Regions from separate parts of the Bradyrhizobium sp. LM2.9 genome, predicted to be linked through region 2. Evidence: predicted binding sites of a transcription regulator. Region 2 holds the regulator's gene; the other holds the start of a gene.

Region 1 (4,412 bases), 380 kb from region 2:
TGTGACAAATGGTAGCGGGCGGCTGTGCGGGGGCGGAATCGCACGATTCCGGCGATTAACCACGTTTGCTCGCCAGGATTGCGGGCGAGGGCGACATTCAGCCGCGCGTGGACGGTTGCAGCGAATGTGCTAGTTTCCCACATATCGAATGGGTTCGGAGCCCCGATTGTTAGCCAAAATTTAGTCGGCAGACATCGGTATCCGAGATAGAATTTGACGAACCGGTGGCATGGAGCCCTCATGCCGGACCGGGCTAACCAACGGGAATTCGACCATGTCGGACCTAGACCGTAACTACGCTTCTCCTTTCGGCAGGGCCGCCGGGCGTGTTGACGCCGCGACGGTCGATGCCGGCCTGCGCGCCTACATGCTGCGCATCTACAACTACATGAGCATCGGCCTGGCCATCACCGGCCTTGCCGCACTCGGCGTCTACATGGCCGCCGTGACGGATGTTCCGACCTCCGGAAGCCGTCCGCGTCGGCAAGCTGTTCCTGACGCCGTTCGGCTACGCGATGTTCGTCAGCCCCCTGAAGTGGCTGTTCATGCTCGCGCCGCTCGCCATGGTGTTCGTGATCTCGGCGGGCATCAACCGTCTCGCGCCCTCGACCGCCCAGATCCTGTTCTGGGTGTTCGCCGCGCTGATGGGCGTCTCGCTGTCCTCGATCTTCCTGGTGTTCACGCACACCTCGATCGTGCGGGTGTTCTTCATCACCGCGGCGACCTTCGGCGCGCTCAGCCTCTACGGCTACACCACAAAGCGTGACATGAGCGGAATGGGTTCGTTCCTGTTCATGGGCCTGATCGGCATCGTCATCGCGAGCCTGGTCAACCTGTTCCTGGCGAGCTCGTTGCTCCAGTTCGTCGTGTCGGTGGTTGGCGTGCTGGTGTTCGCGGGCCTCACCGCCTGGGATACCCAGCGGCTGAAGAACGACTACATCTACGGCTACGCCTCGGCCGGCGGTGAAGTCGCGGAGCGTGCGGCCATCACCGGCGCGCTGTCACTGTACCTGAACTTCATCAACCTGTTCACGCTGCTCCTGCAGCTCCTCGGCCAGCGCGACTAAGCGCGAGCCCAGAGCGAACAACACGAGCCCCGGCTGAAAGGCCGGGGTTTTTGTTTGGGGCCGGACGTCGCAGCACCCGCCGCTGTCATCGCCCCGCCTTGTCCGCAATTGCGCACTGGGGCGGGCGATCCTGTACGCCGCAGCGGCTCCGTTCTAGCCGCGCTGTCTCGGAGTACTGGATGCCCGCCTATGCGGGGCATGACAGCGGAGAAGATGGGGCCTGCTGCGCTCGCAAAGACGACGCCGAGAAGCCGTTGCCTCTTCCAGCCGTCCCGGGAACGCTCTAATCTCGCCCCATGTCCGCACCTGAAATCAGGCCCACCCTCGAGGCCGACCTTCCCGCCATCACCGCCATCTACCAGCAGGCCGTCCGCGAGGGCACCGCGACCTTCGAGCTGGACCCGCCCGACCTCGCCGAGATGACGCGCCGCTATCGTACGCTGATCGACGGCGGCTATCCCTATTTCGTCGCCATCCTCGACGGCCGCGTTGCCGGCTATGCCTATGCGGGGGCCTACCGGCCGCGGCCGGCCTACCGCTTCACGGTCGAGAACTCGATCTATCTCGATCCAGGCTTTCACCGTCGCGGCGTCGGACTTCTGTTGCTGGAGCGTCTGGTCGTCGAATGCGAGGCGCGAGGCTTCCGCCAGATGATCGCGGTGATCGGCGATTCCGCCAATGCCGGCTCGATCGGCGTGCACACCAAGGGTGGCTTCAAGATGATCGGCACGCATCCCAGCGTCGGGCTGAAATTCGGCCGCTGGCTGGATACGGTGATGATGCAGCGCGACCTCGGCGAGGGTGCGGGTACGGTGCCGGGGAAGTAGGCTCGCTCTCGCAGGATGGGTGGGCAGCTACACCACAGCCAGCTTGCGATCGATCACCAGCAGCACGCGTTCGAGCTCGTGGCCGCGGCGCAGGATCAGACCCGTCGCAGAGATCACGCTGTACATGCCCTGCTTGCGCGCGAGGCGCGGATCTTTTTCGATGCGATAGATCGGCACTTCCGAGGCGCGGCGAAACACCGAGAACACGGCGCGGTCTTTCAGGAAGTCGATGGCATAGTCACGCCACTCGCCGTCGGAGACCATACGGCCGTAGAGATTGAGAATACGATGCAACTCGAGCCGGTTGAACGTCACCCGGCCCAGTTGCGCATTCGCAGCGGCTGGGCGCGCCGCCGCGCGCTGTTCGCTCGGATCGGCATCCTCCGACAGACTCATAGAAAGCCTCCTGTCGCCACAGCATGACCATGTCCGCGAAGACCGTCCCCGGAACCGCGGATCATGACAGCTGCATGATTGCCCCAACTGTTCCCCACCGCAAGGGGGCCTTGAGAGGACGCATAAAATCCGGTGCGAATTCCGGGCACACGCACGGTGGAACTCTGTCGCGCAAACCGTCACGGGATCGTTAGCAAGAATCATAGTGTCGCCGCTTTTCCGCCAAGCGACTGCCGCCCTGCGCTGCGAAAAGGCGTGTGTGCGTTGACCCGGTCCTTTCGGTTCCGGATTCCTCAGCCCCCAGCCCCCCGGGGTCGTCAGGATCGGGTCTGTTCGCACGACAAGGAGGGCCAACGCAAGTTGGTCCTTTTTTGTTTGTGCCGGGATGTTTCTGCCTCGACGGATATCTCACCACAAACTCTCTCCCCTCATCCTGAGGAGCCGCGAAGCGGCGTCTCGAAGGATCGAGGCCGGGCTGCATCAGCGGGGCCTGCATGGTTCTCGCGGCGATGCGCAGCATCGTCCGCCACGCGCGCAAGGGCGCGCTCCTCACCATGAGGGTTGAGAGCCCAGTACGCCGCTCAGGCAGTACGACTCTTAGAGAGAGAATCGAATCAGTGCAGCGACGTATACGCCGCGCCCAGCATCGGCCCCGGCTTTTCCCGGCTGCCGTCCTGGACATAGACCACAGCGCCGTCGACGCCGTCGCGCGTGAGGTTCTCGATCGGCACCGTCCAGCTTTCCGAACGGCCGGTCCAGTCGCCGACCTTGAGCAGGTTGCGAACCACGTTGTGATAGATGACCTGCTGTCCGCGATTTTCGCCGCGGCTGATCGCGATCGGCACCGATTTCGCAATCGAGCAGATCCAGACCTCACCACGCGAGACCGCCGGCTCCTTGCTCGCGGCCACCGAGACATTGATCTGCTTGCCCGCGAGCGACATCGTCACCGGCACGCTCATCACGCCCGTGCCCTTGTCGGTCTTGCCGATCGCGCTTTCGATGCCGGTGCGGTCGCTGCCGACGACATGCGTCGAGCCGTTGACCACGACCTGGGGCGTGTAGACTTCGCGGTCGCCGCGCATGCGCGAATAGGCACGCTGCCGTGCAGAAAAACGCGAATCCGCCAGTGTGTCCTTCCAGCCGAGATAGTCCCAATAGTCGATGGGCATGCTCAGCGCGATGATCGAGGGATCGCTGGAGAGGTCGCCGATGATCTTGTCGGCCGGCGGGCAGGAGGAGCAGCCCTGCGAGGTAAACAATTCGACAACGGCGCGGGGCTCAGCTTCGGCAGGACGAATGACGGCGACGATCGCACATATCCCAAGTGCTCCCGACCAGAGGGCACCGGACCAACGCGAAACCAGATGAGAAGCCGTCATTGTTGTCATGTCGAACGCCGCACACCATTGCACGTGAGAAGGAATCTTATCGCCTGATGGTCACCGTAGTCTTACGGGGGCGCGGCACATTCAACCGTCCAGTAACCGTCCAAGGCGGGGTTATCCACCTGACGGGCCCATCTGACCCGTACCGCAAACGCGCGAAGGCGGCCTTGTGATAGGCCGCCTTCGTGTAACCTACTACTCACTTCGCAGTGAGCCACCGTTCACAAATCCGCGCTTACGCCGCGAGCTTGCGCAGCACGTAGTGCAGGATGCCGCCGTTGCGGTAGTATTCGAGCTCGTCGAGCGTATCGATGCGGCAAAGCAGCGAAATGCGCTGCAACGAGCCGTCGCCGGAGACAATCTCCGCGGTCAGCTTCTGGCGCGGCTTCAAATCGCCGACGAGACCACGCAACGTGACCTTCTCGTCGCCCTTCAGACCGAGCGACGACCAGGAGGTGCCGTCCTCGAAGGTCAGCGGCAGCACGCCCATGCCGACCAGGTTGGAGCGGTGGATGCGCTCGAAGCTCTGGCAGATCACGGCGCGCACGCCGAGCAGACGGGTGCCCTTCGCGGCCCAGTCGCGCGAGGAGCCGTTGCCGTATTCCGCGCCCGCGAACACCACCAGCGGGACCTGCTCCTGCTGGTACTTCATCGCGGCGTCGTAGATCGACATCTGCTCGCCGTCGGGCCAGTGCTTGGTTAGGCCGCCTTCGGGGATATTTCCGTCCGCACCT
Region 2 (4,412 bases):
TCGCTTTCTTCACGGCCTCGATATCGCCATGCGGGATTTGGTCGAAGCCATCCATCGGCGGACCAAAACCTTCCAGATATTTTGCAGATCCCGTCGCGGCCAGCGTCGCCAGCGTGCGGCCGTGGAACGCGCCTTCGAAGGTGATGATGCGGTAACGTTCCGGATGCCCTTGGGAGAAGTGATGATGGCGGACCAGCTTGATCACGCCCTCCAGCGCCTCGGCGCCGGAATTGCAGAAGAACACGAAGTCCGCAAAACTCTCATGGCAGAGGCGGTTGGCGAGCTTCTCGCCATCCGGGCTCTGGAACAGGTTCGACATGTGCCAGAGCTTCGTGGCCTGCTCCTGCAACGCTTTGACCAGCGCGGGATGGGCATGGCCGAGCGCGTTCACCGCGACACCCGAGGTGAAATCGAGATAGCGCTCGCCATTGGTCGCAATCAGCCAGCAGCCTTCGCCGCGCTCGAAACCGAGGTCGGTTCTGGCGAAAACGGGGAGCAAATGCGGCGCTGCGCTGTTGGTCATGATGTCACTTGGATGTTGCGGACGGTGTGACGCGTGCATTGCGCAACGCACCATTGACCGGCCCGGAAAACGAAACGTGCCGCCTTTTCGGGGCGGCACGTGTCACTATCTTATGCTTGGGAAGACGGGTGTCAATGCCGCCCGGAAAGCCTCGCGAAACGCTGAATCCGTAGTCTTGCGGTGCCGATTTCGCGGATTTCACCACGGAACATGTGGAAGCGAGTCGGCGGACTCTTGCGCGGGAGTCACGCCATATTGTAGCGTTTGGATTGTCAGATACGACATCTCGTGCAGTGGTTCTGATCTCTAAGTCCTTATGTACCGGCGTAAACGTTCGGGCGTTCTAGTCACGCCCGGCGAGCCTTAAGGGATTCTGGCGGCACGGGTTTTTAAAGGCTTAGGCATTCGCTGCGAGGCGCCAGGATGGCAGGCCGGCAGCGAGGGAAAGGGTGCAATGACAGTTTTGACCTGGTCCGATGATCGCGTCGAGCAGCTTAAAAAGCTCTGGGAGGCCGGACTTTCGGCCAGCCAGATCGCGGCTGAGCTCGGTAATGTGACCCGCAATGCCGTGATCGGCAAAGTGCACAGGCTCGGCCTGTCGGGTCGCGCCAAGAGCCCTTCATCGGCAGCGCCCCGGCCGCGCAAGGCGCGCCCCGCGCAGCATATGATGCGGGTGACCCGCCCGATCTCGCGCGGCAACACCGCGCTGGCACAGGCCTTCGAGGTCGAAGTGGAGGCCGAACCGGTCACCTACGACAACGTGGTGCCGATGAGCCAGCGGCTGACGCTGCTCGAGCTGAACGAGGCGACCTGCCACTGGCCGGTCGGCGATCCCTCGACCCCGGACTTCTTCTTCTGCGGCGGCAAGGCGCTGTCCGGCCTGCCCTATTGCGCACAACACTCGCGCGTCGCGTATCAGCCGGCGTCGGATCGGCGCCGCGCACCGGTGAAGCCGAGCCCGCGCTGAGCTAGCGGATTTAGCTGACTGCAAGGGCGGCGCCGTCACACGATGACGCCTCGGCCCACTTGATGTCGTCCCGGACAAGCGTGCCAAAAGCGCGTGTCGATCCGGAACGACGGCGGAGCTTGAAGCGAGTTACGCCTGCTGCTCCGCCTTGGCAAAACGATCATCCAGCGCGTAGCCGGCGCCGCGGACGGTGCGGATCGGGTCCTGCTCGCGGCCGAGATTGAGCAGCTTGCGCAGGCGGCCGATATGCACGTCGACGGTACGCTCGTCGATGTAGATGTCGCGGCCCCAGACGCTGTCGAGCAGTTGCTCGCGCGAGAACACCCGCCCCGGATGCTCCAGGAAGAACTCCAGCAGGCGATATTCGGTCGGGCCGAGATCGATCGGCCGGCCCGAGCGCGCCACGCGGCGCTTGTCGCGGTCGAGCTCGATGTCGCCAAAGGCGAGCACGGCGGCGAGCCGCTCGGGGCTTGCGCGCCGCAGCAGGCCCTTCACGCGCGCCAGGAGCTCCGGCACCGAGAACGGCTTGACGATGTAATCGTCGGCGCCGGTCGCAAGACCCCGCACCCGCTCGCTTTCCTCGCCGCGCGCGGTAAGCATGATGATCGGGAGCTGCTTGGTCTCGGGACGGGTGCGAAGCCGCCGGCACAATTCGATGCCTGACAGGCCCGGCAGCATCCAGTCGAGCACGATCAAATCGGGGATGTGCTCCTTGAGACGGGTGTCGGCGTCGTCGCCGCGCATGACCGTCTCGACGTCATAGCCGTCGCCTTCGAGGTTGTAGCGGAGAAGCTCGGTCAGGGCTTCCTCGTCCTCAACCACCATAATGCGTGCGCCCATCTCGGTCGTTGCTCCCTAGGTGTTTGGTATCGAGCTGGCGAAGGTCGTCATATCGCCCTTCGGCCGCTTGTCGGTGATTGCCTGGCCCTCGATCATGTAGAACACGGTCTCGGCGATGTTGGTGGCGTGGTCGCCGATCCGCTCGATGTTCTTGGCGCAGAACATCAAATGGATGCAGAACGAGATGTTGCGCGGATCCTCCATCATGTAGGTGAGGAGCTCGCGGAACAGCGAAGTGCAGATGGCGTCGACTTCCTCGTCGCCCTTCCACACCGCCATCGCCGCCGGCAAATCATGCGCGGCATAGGCGTCCAGCACCGACTTGACCTGCTGCTGCACGAGGTCGGTCATGTGCTCCAGGCCGCGGAACAGCTTGAGCGGATGGAAATCCGTCTCCAGCGCCGCGACGCGCTTGCCCATGTTCTTGGCGAGGTCGCCGATGCGCTCGAGATCGGTCGCGACGCGCATGGCACCGACGATCTCGCGCAGATCGACCGCCATCGGCTGACGGCGGGCGATGGTGAGCACGGCGCGCTCCTCAATGCGCTTCTGCAGCGCGTCGAGCTCGATGTCGATGGTGACGACGCGCTGGCCGAGCGGAACGTCACGGCGGATCAGCGCGTCGACGGAATCGACGATCATGCGCTCGGCGATGCCGCCCATCTCGGCAACCAGCCGGGTGAGTTCCTGGAGGTCGGTGTCGAAGGCCTTTGCGGTATGTTCAGAACCCATGTCGCGTCTCCTCAGCCGAACCGGCCGGTGATGTAATCCTGCGTGCGCCGGTCGGTCGGCGACGTAAAGATCTTGTTGGTGTCGTCGAACTCGATCAGCTCGCCGAGATACATGAAGGCGGTCTTGTCGGAGACGCGCGCCGCCTGCTGCATGTTGTGGGTGACGATCGCGATCGTGTAGTCCTCGGAGAGCTCCTGGATCAGCTCCTCGACCTTGGCGGTCGAGATCGGGTCGAGCGCCGAGCAGGGTTCGTCGAACAGGATCACCTCGGGCCGCACCGCGACGGTGCGGGCGATGCAGAGGCGTTGCTGCTGGCCGCCGGAGAGCGACAGGCCGGAGGCGTTGAGCTTGTCCTTGACCTCGTTCCACAGCGCGCCGCCGCGCAGCGCCTTCTCGACCCGGCCGTCCATCTCGGACTTTGATATCTTCTCGTAGAGACGGATGCCGAACGCGATGTTTTCGTAGATCGTCATCGGGAACGGCGTCGGCTTCTGGAACACCATGCCGACGCGGGCGCGCAGCAAATTGAGGTCCAGCCTGGGGTCGAGGATGTTGGTCTGGTCGAGCATGAGCTGACCGGTGGCGCGCTGGCCCGGATAGAGGTCGTACATCCGGTTGAAGATGCGCAGCAGGGTCGACTTGCCGCAGCCCGACGGGCCGATGAACGCCGTGACGCGATTGGCGCCGAGCGTCAGGTTGATGTTCTTCAGCGCGTGGTGCTCGCCGTAATAGAAGTTCAGGTTGCGAACGGTCACCTTGGGGGGGGCCTCGGGCAGCACCGGCGCGTGGGGCAGCCCGCCGGCCGCGCTCATCGATACGGAAAGATCACTCATTTTGCGGTCCTCTCGGCGCCAAGGATGCGCGCGCCAATATTCAGGGCAAGAACGGTCAGGGTGATGAGCAGCGCGCCGCTCCAGGCCAGCTGCTTCCAATAGGCGTAGGGGCTCTGCACGAAGTTGTTGATAGTGACCGGCAGGTTCGCCATCGTCTTGTTCAGGCCGAGGCTGAAGAACTGGTTCGACAGCGCGGTGAAGAGCAGCGGCGCGGTCTCGCCGGCGACGCGGGCAGTCGCAAGCAGCACGCCGGTGATGAGACCCGATCGGGCAGCACGATAAGCGATGCGCTTGATCACCAGCGAGCGCGGCAGGCCAAGCGCCGAGGCCGCCTCGCGCAGTGCGTTCGGCACCAGCAGCAGCATGTCCTCAGTCGTGCGCAGCACCACCGGGATGACGATGACCGCGAGCGCGAGACTGCCGGCGATCGCCGAGAAGCCGCGCATCGGCACCACCACCGCGCCGTAGATGAACAGGCCGATGATGATCGAGGGCGCCGACAGCAGGATGTCGTTGA

What was found. The regulator PhoB, encoded in region 2, activates phosphate uptake and scavenging genes when phosphate is short. The targets are predictions, from matches to a motif close to TGTCATNNANCTGTCAT.
Region 1: a site for PhoB is predicted at 2,354-2,370, ahead of ACVWW3_RS32130 (DUF2794 domain-containing protein). Genes of this name have one in related genera too.

What each region holds. Positions count from the first base shown of each region.
Region 1 is NZ_JBSRYJ010000002.1:6,234,437-6,238,848, reverse strand. It holds gene ACVWW3_RS32145 (ABC transporter permease) at 1-5, shown strand, start outside; partial or broken gene ACVWW3_RS32140 (Bax inhibitor-1/YccA family protein) at 275-1,067, shown strand; gene ACVWW3_RS32135 (GNAT family N-acetyltransferase) at 1,364-1,894, shown strand; gene ACVWW3_RS32130 (DUF2794 domain-containing protein) at 1,922-2,290, opposite strand; gene ACVWW3_RS32125 (DUF1223 domain-containing protein) at 2,905-3,681, opposite strand; partial or broken gene acnA (aconitate hydratase AcnA) at 3,914-4,412, opposite strand, start outside.
Region 2 is NZ_JBSRYJ010000002.1:6,610,108-6,614,519, reverse strand. It holds partial or broken gene ACVWW3_RS33865 (acetylornithine transaminase) at 1-523, opposite strand, end outside; gene ACVWW3_RS33860 (GcrA family cell cycle regulator) at 978-1,490, shown strand; gene phoB (phosphate regulon transcriptional regulator PhoB) at 1,620-2,330, opposite strand; gene phoU (phosphate signaling complex protein PhoU) at 2,346-3,062, opposite strand; gene pstB (phosphate ABC transporter ATP-binding protein PstB) at 3,074-3,895, opposite strand; gene pstA (phosphate ABC transporter permease PstA) at 3,892-4,412, opposite strand, start outside.